DNA from 3 places in the Mesorhizobium sp. M0174 genome. Region 2 is predicted to be linked to each of the others. Evidence: predicted binding sites of a transcription regulator. Region 2 holds the regulator's gene; each other region holds the start of a gene.

Region 1 (9,750 bases), on a different contig from region 2:
TCAGGCGCAACCGCGGAGAGCAGCTATCTGTCCCTCGTACCCGGCCTGATCGTCTCCGGCGTCGGACAAGGCATCGTCTGGACCGCAATGTGGATTGCCGCCGCTTCCGGCGTTGCCCATGATCAGCAAGGCGTCGCCTCGGGCATGGCTTCGACGACACTCAATGTCGGCAACGCCATCGGCATGGCCGTGCTGATCGCGATTGCGAACAGCCAAATCGGCGAATTGTCCGGCGATGCGTTGAAAATTGCCGTCGCCGACGGCATCCAGGTCGCCTTCTGGTTCGCGGCGGCGGGCATCGTCGTCAGCCTGCTCGCAGCAATGGTTCTTCCGGCAAAGGCGCGATGAGAACGGCGCGGGCGCCGATGGCTGTCAATTCACCCGGCTGATGCAGAAATCGATGACGTCGATCAGTGCAGACTTCTGCGGCGTCGCTTCGAGCGGCGCCAGGGCGTCGCGGGCGATCTCGCCGAAATGGCGGGCGCGCCCGATGGTGTCGGCAATCGCCCCGTGGCGGAGCATCAGGCCGATTGCCTTTTCCAGCCCGGCATCGTCGGCGGCATTGTCCTCGATGGCGCGTTTCCAGAAGCTGCGCTCGGCCTTGGTGCCGCGCCGATAGGCGAGGATCACCGGCAGCGTTACCTTGCCCTCGCGGAAATCGTCGCCGACATTCTTGCCGAGATCCTTGCTGGTGCCGCCATAATCCAGCGCGTCGTCGATCAGCTGGAAAGCAAGGCCGAGATTCATGCCGTAGGAGCGGAGTGCTGCGCGATCGTTGCGCGTCGCCTGGGCGATGACCGGGCCGACCTCGGCGGCAGCTGAGAACAGCGCCGCGGTCTTGGCCTTGATCACGGCGAAATGCTCGTCCTCGGTGGTTTCGAGGTTCTTGGCGGCGGCAAGCTGCATCACCTCGCCTTCGGCGATCACCGAGGCCGCACTCGACAGGATGTCGAGCGCTTCCAGCGAGGCGACATCGACCATCATGCGAAAGGCCTGGCCGAGCAGGAAATCGCCGACCAGAACACTGGCCTGGTTGCCCCAGATCATGCGCGCCGTTTTCTTGCCGCGCCGCATGCCGCTTTCGTCGACAACGTCGTCGTGGAGAAGTGTCGCGGTGTGCATGAATTCGACCGATGTGGCGAGCTTGACATGGCCGTCGCCGGAATAGCCGAACATCTGGGCGGCGGCGAGCGTCAGCATCGGCCGCAGCCGTTTGCCGCCGGACGAGATCAGATGGTTGGCGATCTCCGGGATCATCTCGACATCGGAGCCGGCCTTCGACAGGATCAATTTGTTGACGCGCCCCATGTCGGCCGCGGTCAGGTCGATGAGGTCCTTTATCGAGGCGGCTTCGCGCTTCCCGTTTTCAATGTTGAGAACGACACCCACGGCAAAACTCCCAACCTCGATATGCACGACGGCAACATGGTCCCTGGACAGACTCTAGGGTGTCACCCACCGGTGCGGCAAGAGGCGAATTGGCGCGCCGGCTCTGGTACATGATCACGCCTACGTTTACATCAACGCCGCAAACTGCGAGTTTCATCCGATGATAGAGCTCATCCGCACCAACGACGCTGTCATCATTTCGTTTGTCGAATCGCTGATGCGCGATGCCGGTATCGGCTGTTTCGTCGCCGACCAGAACATGAGCGTGCTCGACGGCTCGATCGGCATCCTGCCCCGCCGTGTCATGGTGGACGCCGACAAGGCCGATGCGGCACGGCGCATCCTGACGGATGCCGGCATCGCCAACGAGATCCGCCAAAAATAATGTCCGCGTCGCCCGCTGCCCTTGTCCCGGACATGCCGACTCACACGGTCGATGCCTTCCATCGTGGTCGCTTCTGGCTGGTGCAGCCGAGAAAGGCCGGCCACCGCGCCGGCATGGATGCGATGATGCTGGCGGCTGCCGTGCCGTCCTCCTTCGCCGGGCGGCTGGCCGACTTTGGCGCGGGTGCCGGTGCCGCGGGCCTGGCGGTGCTGTCGCGCTGCCCCGCTGCCGCGGCCGTGCTTGTCGAGCGTTCCCCGGAAATGGCGGCCTTCGCCACCACCACGCTTGCCCATGCCGGCAATGCGCATCTCAGCGACCGCGCCTCGGTGCTCGTCGCCGATGTCGCGCTGTCGGGCCGGGCGCGAACGGCCGCCGGCCTCGAGGACAACAGCTTCGATTTCGTCATCATGAACCCGCCGTTCAATGCCGCCGAGGATCGCGCGACGCCCGATCCGCTGAGAAAGGCCGCGCATGTCTCGGAGGATGGATTGTTCGACAGCTGGATCCGCAGCGCGGCCGCGGTGGTGAGGCCGGGCGGCGGGCTGGCCGTCATCGCCCGGCCGGAACAGCTCGGCGCCATCCTCGATGCCGTTGCCGGCCGCTTCGGCGACGCCGAGATGCTGGCCGTCCATCCTCGCCCCGAGGCGGCAGCGATCCGCATCGTCGTCCGGGCAGCACTCGGCGCACGCGGCAAGCTGTCGATCCAGCCACCGCTGATGCTGCATGCCTACTCAGGCAATGGCCCTTCGGAGCGGGCAGAGCTGATCAATAACGGGCTGGCGTCGCTGTTCGGAGACTGATCCATTCTGATTGCCGGGGTGACGGCATTGCCGTTGGCCGGCGAATTCCTACATGCCTCAAGCAAATCGACCGGAGACCGCCCCCTCGTGAAACGCCTTTTCAACCGCCTGCTGCCGAAATCCTGGCGCTCCACCGTCGTCACCATTCCGGTCATCCGGCTGCACGGCACGATCATGCCCGGCGGCGGCCAGTTCCGGCCGAGCCTGTCGCTCGCTTCCACCGCCGGTCTTCTCGAAAAGCTGTTTTCCTTCGATGCGCCGGCGGTCGCCATCTCGATCAATTCGCCAGGGGGCTCGCCGGTGCAGTCGCGGCTGATCTTCAGGCGCATCCGCGACCTGGCGAGCGAGAAGAACAAGAAAGTCCTGGTTTTCGTCGAGGACGTGGCGGCATCGGGCGGCTACATGATTGCGGTCGCGGGCGACGAGATCTTTGCCGACCCGTCCTCCATCGTCGGCTCGATCGGTGTGGTGTCGGCCTCGTTCGGCTTTCCGGAGCTGTTGAAGAAGATCGGCGTCGAGCGCCGCGTCCACACCGCCGGCCAGAACAAGGCGGTGCTCGACCCGTTCAAACCGGAAAAGAAGGAGGACGTCGAGCGCCTGAAGGCGCTGCAACTGGAGGTCCACGAGACCTTCATCGACCTCGTCAAGGACAGGCGCGGCAGCAAGCTCAAGGACGATCCCGACCTGTTCACAGGCCTGTTCTGGACGGCCAAGAAGGGGCTTGAACTCGGGCTGGTCGATGCGCTCGGCGACATGCGCAGCGTGCTGAAGAGCCGTTTCGGGCCGAAAACCCAGCTCAAGCTGATCACCGCGCCGCGCGGCCTGTTCGGCCGCTTCGGCCTGTTCGGCTCGAGCTTGTCGGCGCCCGACATCGCTGCCGCCGCGGCAAGCGGCGTCATCGATGCGGCGGAAGAGCGCGCGCTGTGGGCGCGCTTCGGGCTTTGAAAAGCCGGTGAAAGCGTCTAGCATAAATCATCAACCGACCCGACCGGCGGCCTTGCCGGCCTTGCGAGGGAGGAGTTTGACATGCCGCAGATCATTTTCTTCGCCGTCGTCGGCATTGCCGCCTATTTCGGCTACCGCTCCTTCGTCAGGGAAGCCGAGCGGGTGACCGCCAAGGTACGTCGGGCCGAAAAGCAGACGGCCAACGGGACCATGGGAACACTGGTCAAGGATCCGAAGACCGGCGAATACCGTCTGGCCAAGGATTGACCGTCGTCCCCCTCGCGGCCGAGCCAATCAACGCCGAGGCCAGCCTCCGGGCATTGCATGCGCACGCCAAGATAAATCTCGCGCTGCACGTCACCGGCCGGCGCGCCGACGGTTATCACATGATCGAAAGCCTGGCTGTGTTCACGCGCTTCGGCGACCGCATCGAGACAGAACTTGCCGACAGCGATGGGTTTTCCGTGTCCGGCAAATACGCCTCCGCGGTGCCGGTCGACGACAATAATCTGGTGGTGAGAGCGCGCGACGCACTGCGTCGCGAGGCCGGTTCCCAACACGCGCCGGCTGTCGCCATCCGGCTCGAAAAGAACCTGCCGGTCGCGTCCGGTGTCGGAGGCGGATCGAGCGACGCGGCGGCTGTGCTGCGCGCCCTGATCCAGACCTGGGGACTTGATGTTGACGATGCCGAACTGGCGCGGATCGGCCTGTCGCTCGGCGCCGACGTGCCGATGTGCCTCGCTGCTAAGCCACTGATAGCCCGCGGCGTCGGCGACGAGCTGACACTCGTGCCGGATTTCCCGGCGCTGGGTCTGGTGCTCGTCAATCCCGGCACTGCCGTCTCGACGGCCGACGTGTTCGAGGCGCTTGGCCGCCGCGACAATGCGGCGCTGCCGCCGCTGCCGCACAGCCTCGACTTCCACAGCATCCGCAACTGGCTGGAGATCACCCGCAACGATCTCGAACCTGCGGCGCGTGCAATCCAGCCCGCCATCGGCAAGGCGCTTTCCGTGCTTAACAAGGCCGGAGCCGGTTTTGCCAGGATGTCGGGTTCCGGCGCCACCTGCTTCGGGCTGTTCGAGACCGGCAACGTGGCCAAGCGCGCGGCCGTCGATATCCGCGGCCGCCATCCCGACTGGTTTGTCGCGGCGACGCGAAGCGTGAGATCGGAGGCTGATGCCCATGGCCAGGATTGACGTGAGCCGCCCCTTTGTTCCCGTGCGCATCGCGGTACTGACCGTTTCCGATACGCGCAGCCTCGTCGACGACAAATCCGGGCAGACGCTGGCCGACCGTATTGCCGAGGCCGGCCACATCCTCGCCGCCCGCGACATCGTCACCGACGACCGCGACAAGATCCGCGACAAGGTCCTAGGTTGGTCAAGGGACGAAGCGATCGATGTCGTCATCACCACCGGCGGCACCGGCTTCACCGGCCGCGACGTGACGCCGGAAGCGCTGGAGCCGATCTTCGAAAAGCGCATGGACGGCTTTTCCGAAGTGTTCCACCGCATATCCTACGACAAGATCGGCACCTCGACGATCCAGAGCCGGGCAACCGGCGGCGTCGTCAACGCCACCTTCGTCTTCGTGCTGCCGGGCTCGCCCGGCGCCTGCAAGGACGCCTGGGACGGCATCTTGAAGCCGCAGCTCGATTACCGGCAAATGCCCTGCAACTTCGTCGAGATCATGCCGCGGCTGGACGAGCATTTGCGGCGCGGCTGAGGCGAGCCAAGGTATCAGCCAAGCGACCTCGGTTTAGCGAATGACCGGCTCGCCGTGAAAACGGCGGCGCGAGGGCGGCGACACGCCGAAGCCGACCTCCATCATCAGCCGCGGCGTGCGCGTCGGCACGGTGCCCATATGGAAGCCGAACGGGTCCTCGACAAAGCCGAGGCCGGCCGGCCCGGTCAGCGTGACCGGGCTCTGCTCGCCATAGACGCCCAGCACCTCCTCCGCCGAATGGCCGACAAGCAGCGTCAGCTGATGCTTCAGGATGCGGCGGTTGTGGGAGCCGCGGACATAGACATGCGGCCCGGTGTCGTTGTCGACCGGCACCAGGTAGAAAAAGAACTTCAGCATCCGCCAGTCATCGAGGTCGAAATGGTATTTGCCGAGCGAGGCCATGTTCTTGTCGGCGTCCGAGACGCCACCGGTCGGAAAGCTCCACCAGACGCGGGTGGTGATCAGCTTGGCCTGGCTGCCGAGATAGTGCGCTGCGATATCGAGAAGCAGCGGATCGCGCTGCACGGCGACCGCAGCGTTGCAGTCGAGGACCCGTTCGAAATAGTGACCGCTGAGCAGCGGGCGGCCGAAATGCTTTTCGGCATCGGCGTGTTTTTCGGGCAGGAATTCCAGCCGGCGGTCGAAATTGCCGAAGCATGGCGTGCGCTCGGCGAAGCGGGCAATCTCCTCATGGATGGCGGCCGGCAGCATCAGGCCCGAATAGAGCCCCTCCGTCCGCAGCGCGCCGACGACGGCATCGCGATCGACGCCGGCGAACATCGTTTCACCGACATTGCGCGCCGGCGGAACGGGCTTTGCACCGCGCCAGTGCAGGCGCCGCGCCGGCATGGTGCGGGCCAGCATGAACATCGGCAGCCATGCCGGATTCTCGCGAAGGTCGGAAAGATAGGTCGGGATGCGGGCGGCGATGCGGCGCAGCGTACCGCCGTTGCGTGCGATCGCCTCGAGGCTTGCAGCGCCGGACTTGTCGGGGCTTGAAAGGGTCATCGGGGTCCTCAAATGTCGATGGAACAGCATCGACGATAGTCGTCGCCGCCGCTCCGGCACACCCCAAACCCATTCGCCCGTTTCGCAGGGAATGGTAACCCCCGGCCAGATTTTGTGCAATGCACAATAAGCGACGACCCGCCAGAAAATTTGCTTGGGCGGCATTCCCTAGGCCGGGATGGTAAGCCGTCACTTCCGCGGCGCCACCCAGATCTCGGCGTGGAGCCTCCTGGTCGCCAGGCCGCGGGCGATCGCTTCGGCGCTGCGGGCGCTCTTTGATAGCGCGGCGGCCTGACGCTTGCTGATCACCAAGCCTTCGGCGAGAGCGCGATTTCCGGCAAAGACGCGTGACAGGAAGGGCGCGCGGCTGCCGCGTGCCCGCGAAAATCGCGCCGCCATGGTTTGCCTGGCGGTATGGGCGACGACCTCGTCGATCCAGCCCTCCCCCAGCCGCGCGCCCGGTTCCAGCAAGAGCAGCCAGTCGCCCTTGGCCTGCCTGATGCCCGCAGCGATGCCGCCGCTGACATAGTGGCAGCCGGCATGTTCGGCGACGCGGTGCGTCTGATCGGTCGAGCCGGTGTCGCAGACGAGAACGTCGCGCACCACGCCCTCGACCGCGCCGCCGATCAGCGAGGCGAGCGTGCGGGCAAGGCCCTCCTCGTCATTCAGGGTTTCGATCAGGACGCTGAGCATGTTTAGCCGAATAGCGGAAAGCGGTGGGCAGCGCCAGTTTTTGCGGCGCGCCGCGAGAAAGTTCTTGCTTTGTTCTCATCGATGCGATAGGAATACATTCATGAGCAGAGCGATTCGACAGCGGGCGGATAGTCCCTGGGAAAGGGCCAAAATGGAACAGATCGTGCGTGCCGACATTGCCGCCTTCGGCGCTGGCAGGGCCGAGATGGCGAATGCGATGATCGAGCAGAGCGGCATGCGCGTCCGTCCGGACCGCAATCGCGGCAGGTCGGCGGGCATCAATCCGTCCGGCCGTTTCGAGCCGGTCAGCCGGCATGTGTTCGATGACGGCTGGAATTCGCTGGAGGAGCTGCCGCCCTTCAGGACCGAGGTACAGGTCGAGAAGCCGCGCACCATCATCACCCGCAACGAATCGCCCGATATCTCCTTCGACCGCTCGATCAATCCCTATCGCGGCTGCGAACATGGCTGCGTCTATTGTTTCGCGCGGCCGACGCACAGCTTCATGGGCTTGTCGCCGGGGCTGGATTTCGAATCGAAGCTGTTTGCCAAGCCGGATGCGGCGCGGTTGCTCGACAAGGAATTGTCCAGGGACAATTACCAGCCGCGCACCATCGCCATAGGCACCAACACCGATCCCTATCAGCCGATAGAGAAGCAATACCGGATCATGCGCGAGATCCTCGAAGTTCTGGAGGCGCGCGGCCATCCGGTCGGCATCGTCACCAAATCGGCACTGGTGATCCGCGATATCGACATTCTGTCGCGCATGGCCGAGCGAGGGTTGGCCAAGGTGGCGCTGTCGGTGACGACATTGGACAGGATGCTGGCCAGAACGATGGAGCCGCGCGCGTCGACGCCGACCAAGCGGCTGGAGGCGGTCAGACAGCTTTCGGACGCCGGCATTCCGGCCTCGGTGATGGTCGCGCCGATCATCCCCGGACTGACCGACCCGGAAATGGAGCGCATCCTCGATTCGGCGCAGGCAGCGGGCGCGCGTGAAGCCGGCTATGTGCTGCTGCGCCTGCCGCTGGAGGTCGCGCCGATCTTCAAGGACTGGCTGCTGCGCCACTATCCCGACCGCTATCGCCACGTCATGTCGCTGATCCGTTCGATGCGCGACGGCAAGGACTACGATTCGGAATGGGGCAAGCGCATGAAAGGCTCCGGCCCCTATGCCTGGCAGATCGGCCGGCGTTTCGAGATCGCCGCCAAACGGCTCGGCCTCAATGCCGAACGGCGCTCGCTCAGGACCGACCAGTTCGTCCCCGCTGCCAAGGCAACCGAGCAGCTGATGCTGCTGTGACAAAGCGTCTCGCGCCAGCCGCTTTGAAGCGGCCGCAGAAGGCGAAAAATCCCGTCCGGCCTGTCCTGTCCCCGGGCTTGCAGACGGTAGCCCCCTCCTGGTCCGGTGCCCCGCCCGACCCGGAGGGGACTTGCGGAGAATCGGAGCCGATGCGAACCTCGCCGCACCATGGCTCGCCCGCGTTCCGATTCTCCGCTTCTCTTCGAAATCGTCGAGAAACCCGACTTCTCGTTCGAAACGAGAGCGATGGCCGAAGGCCTTTGGCCGGTGGCAGGGATGGACGAGGCCGGCCGCGGCCCACTCGCCGGGCCGGTGGTGGCGGCAGCGGTGGTGCTCGATCCCGCCAACATCCCCGACGGCCTCGATGATTCCAAGCGGCTGACGCATTTGCAGCGTGAGGCGCTGTTCATGAAAATCCTCGGCTCCTCACTCGCCGTGTCGATGGCCTCGGTCAGCGCCGAAGGCATCGATGCCTCCAACATTCTCAGGGCCAGCCTGGAGGCGATGCGCCGTGCAGTGGCCGGCCTGTCAATCCGGCCGAAGCTGGCACTGGCCGACGGCCGCGACGTGCCGCCCGGCCTGCCCTGCGAGGGCAAAGCGCTGATCAAGGGCGACCAGCGCTCGCAGTCGATCGCCGCAGCCTCGATCGTCGCCAAGGTGTTGCGCGACCGAATGATGTGCGGCTGCGGCAGCCATCATGCGCGTTACGGCTTCGAACTGCATATGGGCTACGCCACTGTGCGCCATCGCACGGCAATCGATCTGCACGGGCCGGTGGCGCGGCTGCACCGCGCCTCCTTCGCGCCGTTCCGGTTCGGCGGCACCGAGGTGCTGGAGGAAGAGGGTTTTTCGGGTTTGGATTGAGATTGGCGAAAGCGGCTGAGCGCGCAATCTCCCCCCTTGAGGGGGAGATGGCCGGCAGGCCAGAGGGGGTCGCCTTCGTGTGAAGCGTCAACGTTCTCTTTCGTCCCAGTGGCGTCGCGCCAGGACGTACCGCCCCCCTCTGTCGCCTTTGGCGACATCTCCCCCTCAAGGGGGGAGATTATGCGCTCTGCCGCTTTCGCCAACAAAAAAGCCGCCAGGTTTCCCCGGCGGCTTCCGATGAATTTCTCGACGAAGTCGCTTAATTCAGTTTCGACTTCAAATCCTGCAGGGAGGCGTTGAACAGGTCGGCGCCGGCCTTGGCGTCGATCTTGCCGGCCAGCAGCGCGCGCGCGGCTTCGACCGCAATGTCGACAGCGCTGGCACGCACTTCGCCGATCGCTTCGCGCTCGGCCTGGCCGATCTTCTGCTCGGCCAAGGCGGTGCGCCGGGCGACATAGTCCTCGGTCTTCTGGTGCGCCTCGGCGGCAAGCATGTCGGCTTCACGCTTGGCGGCGGCAACGATGGCCGCCGCCTCCTGCTCGGCTTCCTTGCGCTTGCGCTGGTATTGGCCAAGCAGCTGCTGTGCCTCTTCGCGCAACCGGCGCGCCTCCTCGAGCTCGGAGCTGATCTTGTCG
Region 2 (9,750 bases):
CGGCGAAGCACATATGCAGGAAGTTGGCTGCGAAATTCAGCTCGTTCTTCGGATAGATGAACGGCTGGCCGATGTGGTATTTGTACGCCATCGCCGCGATTGTCGGCATCTTGGCGATCAGCCGCATTGAGGCGACCATGCGTTGATAAGGATCCGAGATGTCGGTGGAATCGTGATAGAAGGCCGACAGTGCGCCGACCACGCCGCACATCACCGCCATCGGATGCGCATCACGGCGGAAGCCGGTGAAAAAGCGCGACATCTGCTCATGCACCATGGTGTGGCGCGTCACCCGGTAGTCGAAATCGTCCTTCTGCGCCTTGGTCGGCAGTTCACCATAGAGCAAGAGATAGCAGACTTCGAGGAAGTCGCCGTGCTCGGCCAGTTGGTCGATCGGGTAGCCGCGGTGCAAAAGAATGCCGGCATCGCCATCGATGAAGGTGATTTCCGATTCGCAGCTCGCCGTCGACGTAAAGCCGGGATCGTAGGTAAAGATGCCGGCGGTGTTGTAGAGCGAACCGATGTCGATGACGTCAGGTCCTACCGAACCACTTCGTATCTTGAATTCATGGGTTTTGCCGCCGAGTTCCAGCTTGGCCGTCGATGCCTGGGTTTTGCCGCCAAATTCCATTTTTGTCGCAGGTTCGGTCATAGCAAACTCCTTTTTGTTTCCTCAGGCCGGCAAAGGCAAAATATCTGAACCCAACACGTCAAAAGCATCGGAATACGCACATTTGCGCCCGCAATTGAATCTGCGCGGCAGATTAGGCCAAGACCCAATGTTGCACTGCGAAACACACCTTTCAATGCCAATCTTCTTAGGCCAGTTTGCTAATCGATTTGATCAGCGATCCGCGCCAGGCTTTCCTCGCGGCCAAGCACGGCAAGCACATCAAAGACACCTGGCGAGGTACTTTTGCCGGTGACCGCGGCGCGCAAAGGTTGGGCCACGGCGCCGAGTTTATGGCCGGCGGCCTGCGCATAGTCGCGGATCGCGGCTTCGGCTGAGGCGGCAGACCACTCCGAAACCGTGGCTAGTGCCGCATGAGCGCCCCGCAGGATCGCGCGCGCCTCACCGCTGAGCAGCGCCGCCGCCTTCTCGTCGACCGGCAGCGGCCGCTCGACGAAAAGGAATGCAGCCCCTTCAACAAGTTCGACCAGCGTCTTGGCGCGCTCCTTCAGGCCCGGCAAAGCGGCAAGCAGTTGCGCCCTGCGTCTGTCGTCGAGGCGCGCGGCGATTGCCGGGCCGCCTTCAAGATAGGGCAGAGTGGCGATGAAGATGTCGAGCAGCGCCGCGTCGTTCATCCGGCGCATATGCACGCCGTTAAGCGCCTCGAGCTTGGCGAAGTCGAAACGGGCGGCGCCCTTGTTGACGTCGCCAATGTCGAACCATGCAATCATGTCGGCGATCGACATGATCTCATCGTCGCCGTGGCTCCAGCCAAGCCTCGCCAGATAGTTGAGCAGCGCCTCCGGCAGGTAGCCCATAGCGCGATAGGCTTCGACGCCAAGCGCACCGTGCCGCTTCGACAGCTTGGCGCCGTCGGCACCGTGGATCAGCGGGATATGCGACATCGACGGCACCTCCCAGCCCATGGCCTGATAGATTACGGTCTGGCGTGCCGCGTTGGTCAAATGATCGTCGCCGCGGATGATGTGGGTGATGCCCATGTCGTGATCGTCGACGACGACGGCATGCATGTAGGTGGGATTGCCATCCGAGCGCAGAATAATGAAATCGTCGAGATCCTTGTTGGGAAAGCGCACGTCGCCCTGGACGCGGTCATGCACCACCGTCTCGCCGTCTGTCGACGCCTTGATGCGGATCGCCCCCTTGGCGCCGGGCGGCGCCTCCGACGGGTCGCGGTCGCGCCAGCGTCCATCATAGCGGGGCGGAAGCCCCTTGGCTCGCGCTGCCTCGCGCATCGCCTCCAGCTCCGCCGGCGTCGCGTAGCAGTAATAGGCCTTGCCCACGCGCACCAGCTCCTCGGCCACCTCGCGATGGCGCGGCGCACGCTCGAACTGCGACACCGGCTCACCGTCCCATGTCAGGCCAAGCCAGGAAAGCCCGTCGAGAATGGCTGCGGTTGCCGCATCGGTGGAGCGCTCGCGGTCGGTGTCTTCGATGCGCAGCAGCATCGTGCCGCCTGTGTGCTTGGCATACAGCCAGTTGAACAGCGCCGTGCGCGCGCCGCCAATATGCAGATAACCGGTGGGCGAGGGGGCAAAACGGGTGACGACCTTATCGGGCATGGAACTCTCAGGCGGGCCAAGGAAGTGGGTTTGCGGACTTTCGCGCGTTGCGCGTTCATGTAGCATAGGAGGTCGAGGGCGCAAGAGGCAGACCCGATGGCTGTGCGAGGCCGTGGTGCGGGCGAGGGCGAGGACGCTGGTAGCGGCGTCAGCGAACGCTTGCTGTTTGCCGCTCCCCCGCCTGCCCTGCCGGTATCGGCATTGCTGCCCGCTCCGCGCTTCGATGCTCCGTCGCTGCCGGCCAGCGACCCAGCAACGGTTCCGGTGCCTGCGTCCGAGCCCATCGTGCGCCTACGCCGGCGTTTCCGCCTCCCGTCACCATCCCGCATCCGCAACAGCGTAACCTCGGCAGCCGGCCTGGAACTCGACCGTGGCGTCGCCTTCCTGCTGGTGCCGGTGTTCCTCGCATGCGGGGTGGTCGTATATTTCGCGCTGTCGGTGGAGCCGGCCTTTCCGCAGCCGATCGCAATCGTGCTCCTCGCGGCCCTTTGTGCCGTCATCTCGCGGTCATGGCCCAGGACCCGCCTGTGCTTCATGGTGGCGCTGCTCTGCGCGCTTGGCGTGCTTGCCGCCAAGTTCGAGACCTGGCGTGTCGGGACGCATATGCTCGGTTCCGAAATCTCGACGCGGCTGACGGGTCGTGTCGTATCGTACGAGCCCATGGCGAGCGGCCGCATCAGACTGACAATCGATGTGATCTCAACCGCCAGGCCGACGCTGCGCTACATGCCGGAACGGGTCCGCATTTCGGCGATGAAGATACCGGCTGAGCTGGCCGCTGGTTCCGAGATCACCGGCTATGTGCGGCTGCTGCCGCCGACCGGCCCGGTGCGGCCCGACAGCTATGATTTCTCCTTCGACAGCTATTTCGCCGGTATCGGCGGCAGCGGCTTCTTTCTCGGCAATCCGAAAGTCGTGGCTTCGGGCAGCATGCCGCTTGCCGCGCGGCTTTCTTCCGCGATCGAAGACGCGCGCGAATCCATCGCCGACCATATCCGCAGCCGCATCGGCGGCGCCGAGGGCGAGATTGCTGCTGCGCTGATCGTTGGCGTGCGCGCCGGCATTCCCGAGGAGATCAACGAAGCGATGCGGCGTACAGGCATCTACCACATCATCTCCATCTCGGGGCTGCATATGGCGTTGGTCGCCGGCACCATCATGGCGCTGCTACGCGGCGCCTTTGCGCTGTTTCCCGACTTCTCATCGCGACGGCCGGTCAAGAAATATGCCGCAGCCGCCGCGCTTTTTTCGATTGCGGCCTACCTCGTCTTTTCCGGCATTGTGGTAGCGGCCGAACGCAGCTTCATCATGCTGGCGGTGATGCTTATCGCCGTGCTGTTCGACCGGGCCGCGCTCACCATGCGCAACCTGGCGATCTCGGCCATCGCGGTCATCGTGGTGTCGCCGCACGAGGTGGTCGGTCCGAGCTTCCAGATGTCCTTCGCCGCGACGGCGGCCCTTGTCGGCGCCTATGCCGGCTGGTCCGACTACCGCGCCGGCAGGGCCACCACGCCGCCGCCGCGGCGGTCGCCGCTACGCCTCGCCACGCGAAAGGTCCTGCTGGGCATGGGCGGCCTGGCGATGACCTCGATCATTGCAGGGAGCGCCACGGCGCTTTTCGCCATATGGCATTTCCAGCGCGTGGCGCCGCTCAGCCTGTTCGCCAATCTGGCCATCATGCCCATCGTCTCACTGGTCGTCATGCCCTTCGCCGTCCTCAGTGCGCTGGCGATGCCGTTCGGCGCGGATGGGCCTTTCCTATACGTGATGGGCAAAGGGCTGACGGCGATGATCGCCCTGTCCGGGTGGATCTCCGAGCGCTCGCCGATCGATGCGGTCGGACTGATTTCGCTGAGATCTGTCCTTTTGGTGACGATCGCCCTCGTCATTGCCAGCATGGCGACGACCTGGTTGCGGCTCGCGGCACTTCCTTTTGCGCTCGCCGGCTTGCTAACGACAACGCAGACGCGCGTACCCGACGTATTGATCTCGGAGGACGCACGGCTGGTCGCGCTGCCGATCGGCAGCGGTGAGCTCGCCGTCAACCGGGCACGCCCGAATGAGTTCACGATCGACAACTGGAAACGCGCGCTCACATCAGAGGCTATCGTCGCGCCGGAAACACCTGGAAAGAACGATCCGCAATTCGACATTGCCGATCCGGCCGACCTACCGCCGGGCATGCCGTTCATTTGCACGGACGGTCTCTGCCTCGCCAGGCATCCATCCGGCGCGATCATTGCGCAAGCCAAGGACCGCGATACCGCACGGCCAGCCTGCGCCTTCGCCAGCTTGATCGTCATCGACGACGCCACCGCCCATAATCCCTGCTACTACGACCGGCTGGTCCTCGTCGTCACCAAACGGCAACTGGCGCGCGCGGGAAGTGCGGCCGTCTATTTCGATCCACAAGCGGCAACACGCGCCGAAATCCGCTTCGCCGTCGAAAAATCATACCGGCCCTGGCACGTGCAGCGGAAATTTTCACGCGCGGCGCGCGGCCTGCCGCCATACCGCAGAGCCGACAATCCAAAAGCCGGCACCAAGGGCGCAACTCAGTAGCGGCGGATCAGCCCAACGAGCTTGCCCTGCACCTTGACCCTGTCTGGTCCGAAGATGCGCGTCTCGTAGGCCGGATTGGCGGCCTCCAGGGCGATCGAGGCGCCCTTGCGGCGGAACCGCTTCAGCGTCGCTTCCTCCTCGTCGACCAAGGCCACCACGATCTCACCGGGGCTCGCCGTATCGGCGTTGCGGATGATCACCGTGTCGCCGTCGAAAATGCCAGCCTCGATCATCGAATCGCCTTTGACCTCGAGCGCATAATGCTCGCCGCCCATGATCATATCCGGCGGCACCGAAATCGAATGCGTCTGGTGCTGGATAGCATCGATCGGCACACCGGCGGCGATGCGGCCCATTACCGGGATCGAAACGGCGGCGACGACATCGTCGTCATTGCCGGCTGCAGGGACGCGCGACGATGTGGGCTTGCCCTGCCGAGGGGCACCTTGCCCAAGACTGCCCTGGATGACACTCGGCGAGAACTTGCGTGCCGCATTGAGGCCGGGGGCGATCGAGTCAGGCAGGCGTAGTACCTCCAGCGCACGGGCCCGGTTGGGCAAACGGCGAATGAAGCCGCGCTCCTCCAGCGCCGTAATCAGTCGGTGGATTCCGGATTTGGAAGCCAGGTCGAGCGCTTCCTTCATCTCGTCGAAGGAAGGTGGGATACCGCTTTCCTTCAACCTTTCGTGGATGAACATAAGCAGTTCGTGTTGTTTGCGTGTCAGCATAGCGACCCCCAACAGAATCAGAAAACAAACCCAGAACAGACACTATCTGTTCCAGTTGTGTTCCGCAACTGTTTAAAGTTTAATGAATGCGTTAAGGCTCGGGAAACAAACGACGTCCCCTACCGGCGTACCGTATTTTCACCGCCGCGAGCCTCATCCCCTTGATTCTGCTTTCGTTTGCGCCGTTCTGGCCTCCTTGAAGGCGGCACTGGCATCGGCCGTCGGTCGGCAAAGGGCACGGAATTGAACCCGTATCGACTGTGCGGTTTGGTCAATGCACCGTGAACGAAACGAACTCAAAACGCCAACCTCGGGCTAACTCCAGGTTTCCACCGCCTGGTCAGGCTGCTTCTCGCCGGTGGAGCCTTGCTACGCGCTACCCGGTAATGGAAGAACAGTTGATGCGTGTCCGGCGTTGCGTTGGATTTTTTGAGGGAGCAGGCAAATCATGACGGGAATTCCCGATCTCGTGGCCGTAAAGGCGATGGATGCCGCGGATCCGCTGCGCGCGATGCGCGACCGCTTTGTGTTGCCGCAAGGAGTGATCTATCTCGACGGCAATTCGCTAGGAGCTGCTTCACGTGCCGCCTTCGATGAATTGCGCAAGGCCGCGACCGAAGAATGGTCGCATGATCTCATCCGCGCATGGAACACGGCCCGCTGGTTCAACATGCCGCTTGAACTTGGCGACCAGCTCGGGCGCCTGATCGGTGCCGCGGTCGGCCAGACGGTGGTCTGCGACACGACGTCGGTCAACATCTACAAGCTGCTGCACGCGGCCATGGCCATGCGACCGGAGCGGCAGGCCATCGTCGCCGAGGGCGATAGTTTTCCGACAGACCTCTACATGGCTGAGGGTGTGGTTTCGACGCGAAAAGATGCGCTGCTGCGCCTCTCGGGGGTCGACGCGCCGACCATCGAGGAGCTGATCGACGATCGCACCGCCGTGGTGCTGGTCAATCACGTCAACTACAAATCGGGCGAACTGCGCGACATGCCGGCTCTGACGCGCAGGGCCCAGGAAGCCGGGGCGATGATCGTCTGGGATCTCTGCCACACCGCTGGCGCGATGCCAGTCGAGCTCGACAAAGCAAACGCCGATTTTGCCGTTGGCTGCACCTATAAATATCTGAATGGCGGCCCGGGCGCGCCTGCCTTCATCTATGCGGCTGAGCGGCATCTTTCCGACATCCAGCAGCCGCTCACCGGCTGGTGGGGCCATGCACGACCCTTCGCCTTCGAGCCAGGCTATGCGGCCGGCACCGGCATCCGCCGGTTTCTGTGCGGCACCCAGCCGATCCTTTCGATGCGCACGCTGAAGGGCGCGCTCGACATCTGGGACGATGTCGACATGACTGCGGTGCGCAAGAAGAGCATCGCACTGGCCGATCTGTTCATCGAGCTTGTCGAGGCAAAGTGCGGCACTTACGGCCTCACGCTCGAAAGCACGCGCGATGGGGAAAAACGCGGCAGCCAGATTTCATTCATGCATGAGCATGGCTACCAGATCATGCGCGCGCTGATCGAACGTGGTGTGATCGGCGATTTTCGCGCGCCATCGACCATGCGCTTCGGCTTCACCCCGCTCTATGTCGGCTATGCCGATGTCTGGCAGGCGTCGAAGTGCTTGAGGACATCCTGCGCACCGGTGCGTGGAAGGATGCGCGCTTCGCCATCAAGGCGGCTGTCACTGAGATTGATGCGAGAGCTGGAATCGTGAGGCTGGCGATGATGCGCCGCGCGATGCTCGCGGCTAGGTTGCAAGGCCATATTGCCAGGGAGGGCGCAGGGTGTTCGAACGTCATATTGCCGATTGGGACAACGCCTATGCCAACGGCGCCAACATAGCCGGCAGCGATCGCTGGCCGGCGGCCTGGGTCGAGCCCGCGCAGGTTTTCCGCGAGGCGCTTTCGACCGAGGGCAGGGCGCGGCTCGACCTGGCCTATGGCGATAACCCACGCAACCGGTTCGATCTTTTCCTGCCGGCCACCAAGCCGAAGGGGGTCGTGGTGTTCGTCCATGGCGGCTACTGGATGGCATTCGACAAGAGTTTCTGGTCACATCTTGCCGCGGGCGCTGTTGATCGCGGCTATGCAGTTGCCATGCCGTCCTACACGCTCTGTCCGCAGATACGCATTGGCAGCATCGTCAAGGAAGTCGGCGCGGCGATAGGCAAGGCGGCGGCGATGGTCGCAGGGCCGCTGATGCTGACCGGGCACTCGGCCGGCGGCCATCTTGTTAGCCGGATGGTTACCAGGACAACGCCGCTGGCGCCCGAAGTGGTCCGGCGCGTTCGTCACGTGGTGTCGATCTCGGGGGTGCATGATTTGCGCCCGATCATGCGCACCGGCATGAACGAGACGCTGGCGATCGATGAGGCCGAGGCGCAGGCCGAAAGTCCGGTGCTGCTGCGCCCGATGGAAAAGGCCCGCCTGACCTGCTGGGCCGGCGGCGGCGAGCGCGCCGAATTCCTGCGCCAGAGCGCGTTGCTGGCCAACATCTGGATCGGCCTGGGTGCCGCGACCAGCTCCGTGGTCGAGCCCGACCGGCATCATTTCAACATCATCGACGGTTTGGCCGATCCAGACCATCCGCTGACCCGGACCTTGACCTCGGAGTGAGGCAGGTTCAGCGTAGCATCAGCACGTCGCAGGGGGAGCCCGCCGCCGCAGCAGGCGCGAACGGCGCGCGGACGATCAGCCCGTTGGCATCGGCCAGCATTTTCAGCATCGAGGAGTCCTGGATGCCGAACGGCGTCGCCACGAGCGCACCGGCGTCGTCTGTGACAACAGCCCGCACATAATCTTGCCTGAGATCGTTGGCCGGCATGGCAGCACCGAGCCGTGCCCGACGGATATCCCGCTGAAAGGCGCGGCCGCCGAGCCGCGCCAGCAGCGGCTTCAGGAAGAGCTGAGCGCAGACCAGGCTCGCCACGGGGTTGCCGGGCAGGCCGATGCAGCGAATGTCGCCCAGCCGCCCGAACATCAGCGGCTTGCCCGGTCGCATGGCGATCTTCCAGAAATCGAGGGTCATGCCTTGCCCGGTCAGCACGTCATGGACGAAGTCGTGGTCGCCGACCGAGGCACCGCCCAGCGTGACGATGACGTTCGCGCCAGCCTTCACGGCCTTTTCAACCAATGCCGCGATCGCCTCCCTGCGGTCCGGCGCGATACCGAGGTCGAGCGCCCGCGCACCGACCGACTGTGCGGCGGCAGCGACACCATAGGCGTTAGAGGAGATGATCTGGTCGGGGCCAAGCTCGCTGCCCGGCGGCAGCAATTCGTCGCCGGTGGCGATGATGGCGACCAGCGGCCGTTTGACCACGCCGACCTCGGGGTGATTGGCCGATGCCGCCAGCGACAAGGCGGCCGAATCGAGCAGGCGGCCTTTGGGCAGCAGGACATCGCCCTTGGCGAAATCGAGCCCAAGGCGGCGGATGTTGCGCCCCTGCACCGTCGGCTCTGTCACTTCGACGCTGCCGCCGCCGAGGTCGCGGACGTTCTCCTGGATGACGATAGTGTCGGTGCCTTCGGGAAGCGGCGCGCCGGTAAAGATGCGCACGGCCTGCCGCTGCTGCACCGTTCCGGCAAAGCCGCGTCCGGCCGGCGCTATGCCGATCACCGAAAGCCTTGCGGGTAGGGACGCGATGTCAGCCGCCCGCACGGCATAGCCGTCCATGGCGGAGGCGTTGAACGGCGGCTGGGTGCGGAGCGCCACAACCGGCTCCGCCAGCACGCGGTCGGCGGCATCCAGCAGCGCGACACGTTCGCCCGGCAGTGCAACTGCTCCGTCCAGCAGGCGCTCGAGCGCCTCGGCAACTGGGACCAGCGCCATTAGCGGCCTGCCTCGGTGGCCCCGGTGATCTTGTAGTCGCCGGATTTACCGCCGGTCTTTTCAACCAGCCTGATGCCGGAGATGACCATGGCGCGGTCGATCGCCTTGGCCATGTCGTAGATGGTCAGGCAAGCGACCGAGACGGCACTCAAGGCCTCCATTTCAACGCCGGTCTTGCCAGTGACGCGGGTCAAAGCCGTCACCTTCAGGCCGGGCAGTGCGGCGTCCGGCTCGATATCGACAGATATCCTGGTCAGCAGCAGCGGATGGCAAAGCGGGATCAGTTCATGCGTCTTCTTGGCCGCCATGATGCCGGCAATGCGGGCGGTGCCCAGCACATCGCCTTTCTTGGCATCGCCGGCGAGGATCATGC
Region 3 (9,750 bases), on a different contig from region 2:
GATGCAGCGTCGATCAGGTGGCGGAACAGGTCGGTTTCGAAGACGCTTTCAACCCCTTGCAGGATGGACGCCATGCGCTCGAGGCCCATGCCCGTGTCGATCGACGGACGCGGCAGGTCGACGCGCTCTTCCTTCGTCACCTGTTCATACTGCATGAACACCAGGTTCCAGAATTCGAGGAACCGGTCGCCATCCTCCTCGGGGCTGCCGGGGGGACCGCCCCAGATATGCTCGCCACGGTCGATGAATATCTCCGAACACGGCCCGCAAGGCCCGGTGTCACCCATTGCCCAGAAGTTGTCCGAAGTCGCGATGCGGATGATGCGATCGTCCGAAAGGCCGGCGATCTTCTTCCAGTACGAGGCCGCCTCGTCGTCGGTGTGGTAGACGGTGACCAGCAGCTTGTCCTTCTTCAGCCCGAACTCCCTGGTGATCAGGTTCCAGGCAAGCTCTATGGCGCGCTCCTTGAAATAGTCGCCGAAGGAGAAATTGCCGAGCATCTCGAAGAAGGTCAGGTGGCGCGCAGTGTAGCCGACATTGTCGAGGTCGTTGTGCTTGCCGCCGGCGCGAACACTCTTCTGGGCAGTCGTGGCGCGCGAATAGGGCCGCTTCTCCAGACCGGTGAAAACGTTCTTGAACTGCACCATGCCGGCATTGGTGAACATAAGCGTCGGGTCGTTGCGCGGCACCAGCGGGCTTGACGCGACGACCTCGTGACCTTCCTTGCGAAAATAGTCGAGAAATGCCGACCGGATCTCGTTGACGCCACTCATGAATACTGCCTTTTCGAGAGAACCGCCGGCTGCCGGCGGAAAATAGACATGGCCTTTTAGCGGTCGCACCGCAGCCTGTCCAGAAACACCAAACGGGCTCAAATCCCCGCTTTCACCAGCGCTTTGAAATGGCTTCTGCCCCGCCGTCAAACGCAAACCGCCGGCACGGGGCCGGCGGTTCGAAACGCATCGATTACGCAAACTCAAAATCAAAACATCAAATCGAAACCCGGCTGAGGCTCCGCGAGGCGTCGCCTGCCCTACATCACCCCAGCGTCGTCCTCGAAACCGTCGTCGCTGCTTTCGGAGCCGCCGTTTTCAAGGAATTTCTCGGCGATCAGCCCGGCATTCTGTCGCAGCGCCAGCTCGATCTCGCGCGCCGTGTCGGGATTATCGCGCAGGAACAGTTTTGCGTTTTCGCGGCCCTGGCCAAGACGCTGCGAATTGTAGGAGAACCAGGCGCCCGACTTTTCGACCACGCCGGCCTTGACGCCGAGATCGACCAGCTCGCCGGTCTTGGAGACGCCCTCGCCATACATGATGTCGAACTCGACCACCTTGAAGGGCGGCGCCAGCTTGTTCTTGACCACCTTGACGCGGGTCTGGTTGCCGACGACCTCGTCGCGATCCTTGACCGAGCCGATGCGGCGGATGTCGAGGCGGACCGAAGCATAGAATTTCAGCGCATTGCCGCCGGTCGTCGTCTCGGGCGACCCGAACATGACGCCGATCTTCATGCGGATCTGGTTGATGAAGATGACCATGGTGTTGGAGCGCGAGATCGAGGCGGTGAGCTTGCGCAGTGCCTGGCTCATCAGGCGCGCCTGCAGGCCGGGCAGCGAATCGCCCATCTCGCCTTCGATTTCCGCCCGCGGCGTCAGCGCCGCCACCGAATCGACCACCAGCACGTCGATGGCGCCGGAGCGCACCAGCGTGTCGCAGATCTCCAGCGCCTGCTCGCCGGTATCGGGCTGCGAGATCAATAGGTTTTCGAGATCGACGCCGAGCTTGCGGGCATAGACCGGGTCGAGCGCGTGCTCGGCATCGACGAAGGCGCAGATGCCGCCCTTCTTCTGGGCTTCGGCCACCGTGTGCAGCGCCAGCGTCGTCTTGCCCGAGCTTTCCGGCCCGTAGATCTCGACGATGCGGCCGCGCGGCAGGCCACCGACGCCAAGCGCGATGTCCAGCCCAAGCGAGCCGGTCGGCACTGTTTCGATCTCGACGACCTGCTCGTTTGCGCCGAGCCGCATGATCGAGCCTTTGCCGAAGGCACGCTCGATTTGCGACAGCGCCGCATCCAGAGCCTTTGATTTGTCCACCGCTTTGTCCTCTACAAGCCGCAAAGAATTCTGAGCCATGATACATCACCCCGTGGTCGTCAATGGAGGCCGGACAATCCCGCAATCCTTAAAAGAATGTACCTCGTTTGTTCTCATTTGTCAATGAGCGGCAAGGATTTGAAAAATAACGGATATCCATATTTGTTCTATTTTTGTTTCGTAAATTTGCTTCCCAATGCCTCCCGCCTCGCATGCGGCGCCGCTGCCGTCACCAACCGAATCGCACCCGCGATTGCAGGGTTCCGCCCAGCGACCTAGTCTCCTCCCGCGCAACAGCAAAGGGCATTTTGCCGGCATGATGAACTCCCCGACGATCCTGGCCGTGGGCGGCGCCTATATCGAGCGGCGCGGCCGGGTTGCCGGCGCCTTCGTGCCAGCCGCCTTGAACCCCGGCACGATGCGCGAGCATGTTGGCGGCGCCGTCTTCAACGCCTTGCGCTGGGCGGTGCGACGCGGCGCCTCGGCCTCGCTGCTTTCGGTGCGCGGCGGCGATGCCCTTGGCGACACGGTCTTGCGCGCCGTCACCGAGGCCGGCATTGCCGACCTGTCGGCGGTGTTCCTCGACCGGGCAACGCCAAGCCATACGATGCTGATCGATAGCGATGGCGGACTGATCGCCGGCCTTGCCGACATGGTGCTCTACGAGCTGGCGCTTCCCAAGCAAATTCGCCGCGCCAAGGTGCGCGAAGCTATCGGTTCGGCCGATGCGATCCTGTGCGACGCCAACCTGCCGTCGACCGCGCTGGAGCGGATGGCGGCACTCGCCGCCGGCAAGGCGGTGTTTGCGCTTGCCGTCTCGCCCAACAGAGCGGCGCGGCTGACGCCGGTGCTCGGACTTCTAGCGCTGGCCTTCATGAACCGGCACGAGGCCGGCGTGATCGCCGGCGTTGACATCGATGCTGACGATCAAGGCGTCATCGACGGCCTGAGACGCGCCGGCCTGAAAAGCGGCGTGGTCACCGACGGCGACGGTCCGGTGCTCGGTTTCGACCAAACCGGCGCGTTCTCGATCTCGCCACGGCCGCTACAAAAACGGACCGACGTTGCCGGCGCCGGCGACGCATTGGCAGGCGCCACGATCGCTGCCCTGCTGCGCGGCCTGACGCTGCGCGCGGCACTGCGCGAAGGCATTGCCGCCGCGGCGCTCGCCGTCGAGCGCGCCGCCTTCACCAGCGCCAGCTTTGCCGAGGCGCTGGCGCTCGTGCCCGCGGCGCGGGAACTGGCGTGAAATGCGGCCCGGAATTGCCGAAGCATGACGCAGCCTATTTGCCGGCGCGCCGTCCTGCCTCGTAGGCACGCCGCGCCCAGATCGCCATCTCGTCTGGATCGTCGAAAGCGCTGTCGGGAACGCTCCAATAGGGCATAGACACGAGCTTGCCGTGGCGCGAGTCGGTGTAGGTCCATTGCCGGCACCCGGCCGCTTCGAAATCCGGCGCGCTTTCGGCGTCCGCCTTCAGCATCAGTTCGCCACGGACGACGATGGCGACGATGACGCCGTCGAAATAGATGCCCTTGCCGCCGAACATCCTGCGGATGCTGACCGGGCCGAGGCCTTCGAAAAGCTCTTCTATGCGCTCGTTGTCCATGCGGCGATCATGTCACCCGGATTTCCCCTTGTCATCGACGTAACCGGCACCATCCTGACAAGTTCAGAATCAAATTTCGTCGGAGTTTTTCATGCCGCTTCTGCTCAAAGGATCTTGCCGGTGCAATGCCGTGCGTTTCGAGGTGGAAAGCCACACGCCCGTGCCGTTCATGCTGTGCTATTGCTCGATCTGCCGCAAGCAGCAGGGCGGCGGCGGTTTCGCCATCAATCTCGGCGCCGATTACGAGACGCTGAAAATCCATGGCAAGCGCCATCTCGGTGTCTATCGCGCCGAGATCGAGGACGACGAGCACCCGCACCGCGAAACCTCGACGGGCGAGCGGAACTTCTGCACGAAATGCGGGACGGCGCTCTGGCTCTACGACCCAACCTGGCCGGAGCTGGTGCATCCCTTCGCCTCGGCGATCGACACAGACCTGCCAAAGCCGCCGGAGAAGGTGCATCTTATGCTGAAATACAAGGCGAACTGGGTCGAGCCGGAGATCGGCAAAAGGGACAAGGTCTTCGACGTCTACCCGGAAGAATCAATTGCCGACTGGCACAAACGAACAGGAATGTGGGTGGATTAGGTCCCTTCTCCCCGTGAACGGAGGAGAAGGAAAGATCAGGCGGAAGCGCGCGCTTCAGCCAAGGCCTTCAAATCGGCCGGCTTCAGTTCGACCGATTCGCCGCAGCCGCAGGCCGAGCTCTGGTTCGGGTTGCGGAAGGTGAAGCCGGTGCGCAGCGTCGTCTGCTCGAAATCCATCTCGGTGCCGAACAGGAAAAGCGCTGCCTCCGGCGCGACATAGACGTGGGCGCCGTCGCGCTCGATGTGGTCGTCCTTGGTGTTGGGTTCGGTCACCAGATCGACGGTATATTCCATGCCGGCGCAGCCACCCTTCTTGATGCCCAGGCGGATGCCATGCGCGTTCTCGCGGGTCGCGACGATCTCGCGGACCCGGTCGGCGGCCTTTTCGGTCATGGTGATGACGGCGAAGCGTCCCATATCGTTCTCCACTTTCACGCGGGTTCAAGGCCTGCGGATCATTCTTACCTAAGATGGTGAAGTTTTCTGCTTACTGCAACCAATTTGGATGTAATTTCAGTTGGCGACAATCGAAGTATGGCGAGAGGCTAAATGCTTGACACCAATCAAACAGTTGAATTTCGGTCATCTCCTGCTCGGCTCGGCCTGCTGGCTGTTATATCGGTAGCGATGACAACTTTAGGCATTGCGCTTGGATGGCGCCTAGTGCCGAATATCGCTCCAGGTAGCTTCAAGCAATTTCTCGGTTGGATAACGGCTATATTGTTCACCGGCACTTTTGTGATCGCTGTGGTGCGTCTTTTCGATTTGAAACGGCCGACGCTAGTTTTGTCGCCTAAGGGCTTTTGGGACGTCCGCCTGTCAGCAGAGTTCATTCCATGGAGTGTCGTGAAGCACATTTCTGAGCGGAGTTACCGGCGACAAAAGTTCCTTTTGGTAGAAGTCCTAGAGAGCGTCTGGCAGAGCCCATCTTTGACCAAAATGGCGCGCTGGAGTCGGGGACCCAATAGAGCGATGGGTTTAGACGCGATGTGTATTGGCACGGGAGACCACGACGTCAAGTTTGACGAGCTGTTCTCAGCGATCACGGCTTATGCCAAAGCATACGGTGCAAGGTCGACTGATCTCAATACCAGCCCACCGCCACCTGTGCCTCTTCCGACATGCGGTCGGGCGACCAGGGCGGGTCGAAGGTCATGTTGACCTCGACACCGGAAACGCCTTCGACGGCGCCGACGGCATTTTCCACCCAACCCGGCATTTCGCCGGCCACCGGGCAGCCGGGTGCGGTCAGCGTCATGTCGATCTTGACCGAGCGGTCGTCCTCGATGTCGATCTTGTAGACAAGGCCAAGTTCGTAGATGTCGGCCGGGATTTCGGGGTCATAGACCGTCTTCAGCGCCGAGACGATGTCGTCGGTCAGCCGCGCCAGTTCGTCGGCAGGAATCGTTGACCCGGAAACCGCCGCATTGGTGGTCATATCCAGTGCCGTGCTTTCGGCGGTGTGGCTGGCATCATCCATGATCGTCACCCGAAGAACTTTCGCGCCTTTTCCAGCGCATCGGCCAAAGCGTCGACTTCGGCCCTGGTATTATACATGCCGAACGATGCCCTGCATGTGGATGTTACGCCGAAGCGTTTCAACAGCGGTTGGGCGCAATGCGTGCCGGCGCGGACCGCCACGCCCTGCCGGTCGATAACCATCGACACGTCATGGGCGTGAATGCCCTGCAGCTCGAACGAGATGATGGCGCCCTTGCCGGGCGCATCGCCGAAGATGCGCAGCGAGTTGATGGCGCGCAGCCGCTGATGCGCATAGTCCTTCAAATCGGCCTCGTGCGCTGCGATGCGCTCACGGCCGATCTTTTCCATGTATTCCAGCGCAGCACCAAGCCCGATCGCCTGCACGATCGGCGGCGTGCCGGCCTCGAAACGGTGCGGCGGGTCGTTGTAGGTGACGATGTCTTGCGTCACCTCCTCGATCATCTCGCCGCCGCCCATGAACGGGCGCATGCGCTCCAGAATATCCTTCTTGCCGTAGAGCACGCCGATGCCCGACGGGCCATAAACCTTGTGGCCGGTGAAGACGAAAAAGTCGCAGTCGAGGTCCTGCACGTCGATCGGCATGTGCACGGCGCTTTGGCTGCCGTCGACCAGCACCGGAATGCCGCGGGCATGGGCGATGCGCACGATCTCCTTGATCGGCGTCACCGTGCCCAGCGCGTTCGACATATGTGTGATAGCAACCAGTTTTGTGCGGTCGGTCAGCCGCTTCTCGAATTCCTCGATGTGGAAGACGCCGAGATCGTCGACCGGCACCCAGACCAGTTTCGCGCCCTGCCGTTCGCGGATGAAATGCCACGGCACGATGTTGGAATGGTGCTCCATGATCGAGAGCACGATCTCGTCGCCTTCGCCGATATTGGGCATGCCGAAACCATAGGCAACCGTGTTGATCGCCGCCGTGGTGTTCGAGGTGAAGACGATGTTGTCGGTGCTCGGTGCGTTGAGGAAACGGCGCACCGTCTCGCGCGCCTTCTCATAGGCGTCGGTCGCAGCATTGGACAGGAAATGCAGGCCGCGGTGGACGTTGGCATATTCCTGGGAATAGGCGTGCTGGATAGCGTCGAGCACGGCCTGCGGCTTCTGCGCCGAGGCGCCATTGTCGAGATAGACCAGAGGTTTGCCGTAAACTTGCCGCGACAGGATCGGGAAGTCGCGGCGGATCGCCTCGACGTCGTAGGGGATGTTTTCGACTTTCTGGTCCATCACAAGCTCTCTCGAGGCATCGCCTCATTCCGTCCAGCACCCCTCATCCGACCGAGCTTCGCTCGGCCACCTTCTCCCACAAGGGGAGAAGGAAGAGCGCCTCTCCTTCTCCCCTTGTGGGAGAAGGTGGCGCCGAAGGCGACGGATGAGGGGTGTTGGCACCAACCCCTCAGTCACCTCTACCCGTGCGTCAAAAACCAATCGTCGAGCCGACGTTCCAGCGCCTCGACGATGGCCTCGTCGTCCAGTTCCTCGATCACTTCGGCGACGAAGGCCTTGACCAGCAAGCCGCGCGCGGTCTTCTCGTCGACGCCGCGCGCCATCAGGTAAAACAGATGGCTGTGGTCGATCTCGGTGACGGTCGCGCCATGGCCGCAGACGACGTCGTCGGCGAAGATTTCGAGTTCCGGCTTGGTCGAGAACTCGCCGTCGTCCGACAGAAGCAGCGTGTTGCAGGCCATCTTGGCGTTGGTCTTCTGCGCATATTGGTGGACGTTGATGCGGCCCTGGAAGACGCCGCGCGCCTTGCCGGTCACCACATTGCGGATGACTTCGGTCGATGCGGTATGCGGCACGGCGTGGTCGAGCACCATGGTGACGTCGGTATGGGTGTCGCCGGCGAGCAGATTGATGCCGCGCAGCGTGAATTCGGCGCCCTCGCCGGTCGTCTTCACAACGACCTCTTGGCGCACCAGTCTGCCGCCGGCATTCATGACGAACAGCGTCAGCTTCGAATTCTTGCCGAGATGCGCCTTGAACTGGGCGAGATGCGTCGCCGTATCCGGCTGCTCCTGCACGACAAGCCATGTCACTTCGGCGCCCTCGCCAAGCACAAGCTGGCTGACCGAACTGACCAGCGCCGCCCCCTCGCCCGCCTGGCGTTCGACGATGACAGCGTTGGCGCCGGCACCGACACGGACGGCCAGGCGTACATGCGTCTGTCCACCGGCCTGCAGATTCTGCAGCTCAAGCGGCTTTTCCAGTTGGGCGCCGTCGGCGATGTCGACGAAATAGCCGTCGGCGACAAAGGCGGTGTTGAGCGCGCCGATGGCGTCGTCGCTGCCATAAGAATCAAGCCCAGATGCTGCGCTGCCGTCGGTCAGCTTCTCCGACAGGCGCTGCACGGCAACGCCTTCGATATCGGGCAGTTTCATATTCGAAACGCCGTTCAGCACCGGCAAAACGCTGGAGCCCTCGACGATCGGCGCAACGGCTTTCGCGACCGCTGCCGGATCGAAGTCCGGCACCGAGATCAGCAGCCGGCGCAGGTCCGTATAGTGCCAGGATTCGACGCGCCGCGTCGGCAGGCCGCTCTTGATCGCCTCGATGGCGTCGTCGCGCTTCAGCATCACCGCGCCGTCGCCGGGCAGCAGCGACAGCCGCTCGCCAAAGGCGTCGATCAGCGCCGTTTCGGCCGGTGTCCGCTGGGGTGTCGTGTGCATATTCATCAGTATCGCCTTGTTTGGCTTGCCTTCCGGGCCTGCTGGCATCTCACGCGGCTTGCCCGATCACGCCGGCATAGCCATTGGCCTCGAGATCGAGCGCAAGCGACTTGTCGCCCGACTTGATCACCTGGCCCCTGTAGAGCACGTGCACCGTATCGGGCACGATGTATTGGAGCAGGCGCTGGTAGTGGGTGATGACGACGATGGCGCGGTCCGGCGAGCGCAGCGTGTTGACGCCGTCCGCGACGATCTTCAGCGCGTCGATATCGAGGCCGGAATCGGTCTCGTCGAGGACGCAAAGCTTCGGCTCGAGAAGCTTCATCTGCAAGATCTCGGCGCGCTTCTTCTCGCCGCCGGAAAAGCCGACATTGAGCGGCCGCTTCAGCATCGCCATGTCCATGTTGAGCGAGGCCGCCGCGTCCTTCACGCGCTTGAGGAATTCCGGGATTTTTAGCGGCTCCTGGCCGCGCGCCTTGCGCTGCTCGTTCATCGCCACTTTCAGGAATTCCATCGTCGCCACGCCCGGTATCTCCATCGGATACTGGAAGGCGAGAAAGATGCCGGCGGTAGCGCGCTCGGCCGGATCCATTTCAAGGATCGACTGGCCGTTGTAGAGGATGTCGCCCTCGGTGACCTCATAGTCCTCGCGGCCGGCGAGGATATAGGACAGCGTCGATTTCCCCGAGCCGTTCGGCCCCATGATGGCGGCGACCTCACCGGCCTTCACCGAAAGATTCAGGCCGCGGATGATCTCGGTGCCGTCATCGACGATACGGGCATGGAGGTTTCTGATTTCAAGCATTATTTTCCACTTTCTTGTTCGCGGTGCCCGGCCTGCGACGGAACTTTTCTAAAAGCTCGAAAAGCGCGTACAAACTTGCTGGTGACCAACATCCAGCCAAAAAACCCAGCCGCGCTTAAGCCTGCAATCGAACCACCAATAGTTTTTGTCGAACTCAAGCCAAACACTGCGCCTATCAACGCCATCACAGCACCACCAACAGCCAATGTCAGCAAGAGCATCAGAACGGCAAATATCAAGCCTTCCACCCGCTTGAACAAATCCATGATCGCCGTTCCAGTTAACTCACCCAACACTCCCCTCAAGACTAATCCCGATCAGCTTCTGCGCTTCGACCGCGAATTCCATCGGCAGTTGCTGGATGACGTCCTTGACGAAGCCGTTGACGATCAGCGCAATCGCCTCTTCTTCCGGGATGCCGCGCTGCATGACGTAGAACTTCTGGTCCTCTGAAATCTTCGAAGTGGTCGCCTCGTGCTCGAACTGCGC

Evidence for each region. The regulator LexA, encoded in region 2, represses DNA repair genes until DNA is damaged. The targets are predictions, from matches to a motif close to TGTTCNNNNTGTGTTCNG.
Region 1: NKJ13_RS04790 (PA0069 family radical SAM protein) is a predicted target of LexA. The motif match lies at 7,005-7,022, and genes of this name have one in related genera.
Region 3: recA (recombinase RecA) is a predicted target of LexA. The motif match lies at 2,256-2,273, and genes of this name have one in related genera.

The regions. Positions count from the first base shown of each region.
Region 1 is NZ_JAMYTB010000002.1:272,297-282,046, reverse strand. It holds gene NKJ13_RS04840 (MFS transporter) at 1-348, shown strand, start outside; gene NKJ13_RS04835 (polyprenyl synthetase family protein) at 373-1,389, opposite strand; gene NKJ13_RS04830 (putative signal transducing protein) at 1,550-1,774, shown strand; gene NKJ13_RS04825 (tRNA1(Val) (adenine(37)-N6)-methyltransferase) at 1,774-2,574, shown strand; gene NKJ13_RS04820 (S49 family peptidase) at 2,662-3,519, shown strand; gene NKJ13_RS04815 (hypothetical protein) at 3,601-3,786, shown strand; gene NKJ13_RS04810 (4-(cytidine 5'-diphospho)-2-C-methyl-D-erythritol kinase) at 3,813-4,715, shown strand; gene moaB (molybdenum cofactor biosynthesis protein B) at 4,702-5,244, shown strand; gene NKJ13_RS04800 (phytanoyl-CoA dioxygenase family protein) at 5,278-6,252, opposite strand; gene NKJ13_RS04795 (glycosyltransferase) at 6,442-6,945, opposite strand; gene NKJ13_RS04790 (PA0069 family radical SAM protein) at 7,097-8,251, shown strand; gene rnhB (ribonuclease HII) at 8,420-9,115, shown strand; gene NKJ13_RS04780 (F0F1 ATP synthase subunit B) at 9,375-9,750, opposite strand, start outside.
Region 2 is NZ_JAMYTB010000006.1:182,334-192,083, forward strand. It holds gene gltA (citrate synthase) at 1-652, opposite strand, end outside; gene gltX (glutamate--tRNA ligase) at 832-2,253, opposite strand; gene NKJ13_RS15035 (ComEC/Rec2 family competence protein) at 2,350-4,815, shown strand; gene lexA (transcriptional repressor LexA) at 4,809-5,543, opposite strand; partial or broken gene kynU (kynureninase) at 5,992-7,235, shown strand; gene NKJ13_RS15050 (hormone-sensitive lipase) at 7,334-8,164, shown strand; gene NKJ13_RS15055 (molybdopterin molybdotransferase MoeA) at 8,172-9,377, opposite strand; gene moaC (cyclic pyranopterin monophosphate synthase MoaC) at 9,377-9,750, opposite strand, start outside.
Region 3 is NZ_JAMYTB010000008.1:149,674-159,423, forward strand. It holds gene alaS (alanine--tRNA ligase) at 1-773, opposite strand, end outside; gene recA (recombinase RecA) at 1,034-2,131, opposite strand; gene NKJ13_RS18500 (PfkB family carbohydrate kinase) at 2,409-3,341, shown strand; gene NKJ13_RS18505 (TfoX/Sxy family protein) at 3,376-3,699, opposite strand; gene NKJ13_RS18510 (GFA family protein) at 3,791-4,288, shown strand; gene sufA (Fe-S cluster assembly scaffold SufA) at 4,324-4,704, opposite strand; gene NKJ13_RS18520 (STM3941 family protein) at 4,837-5,448, shown strand; gene NKJ13_RS18525 (SUF system Fe-S cluster assembly protein) at 5,372-5,767, opposite strand; gene NKJ13_RS18530 (cysteine desulfurase) at 5,773-7,014, opposite strand; gene sufD (Fe-S cluster assembly protein SufD) at 7,194-8,462, opposite strand; gene sufC (Fe-S cluster assembly ATPase SufC) at 8,506-9,261, opposite strand; gene NKJ13_RS18545 (hypothetical protein) at 9,261-9,527, opposite strand; gene sufB (Fe-S cluster assembly protein SufB) at 9,547-9,750, opposite strand, start outside.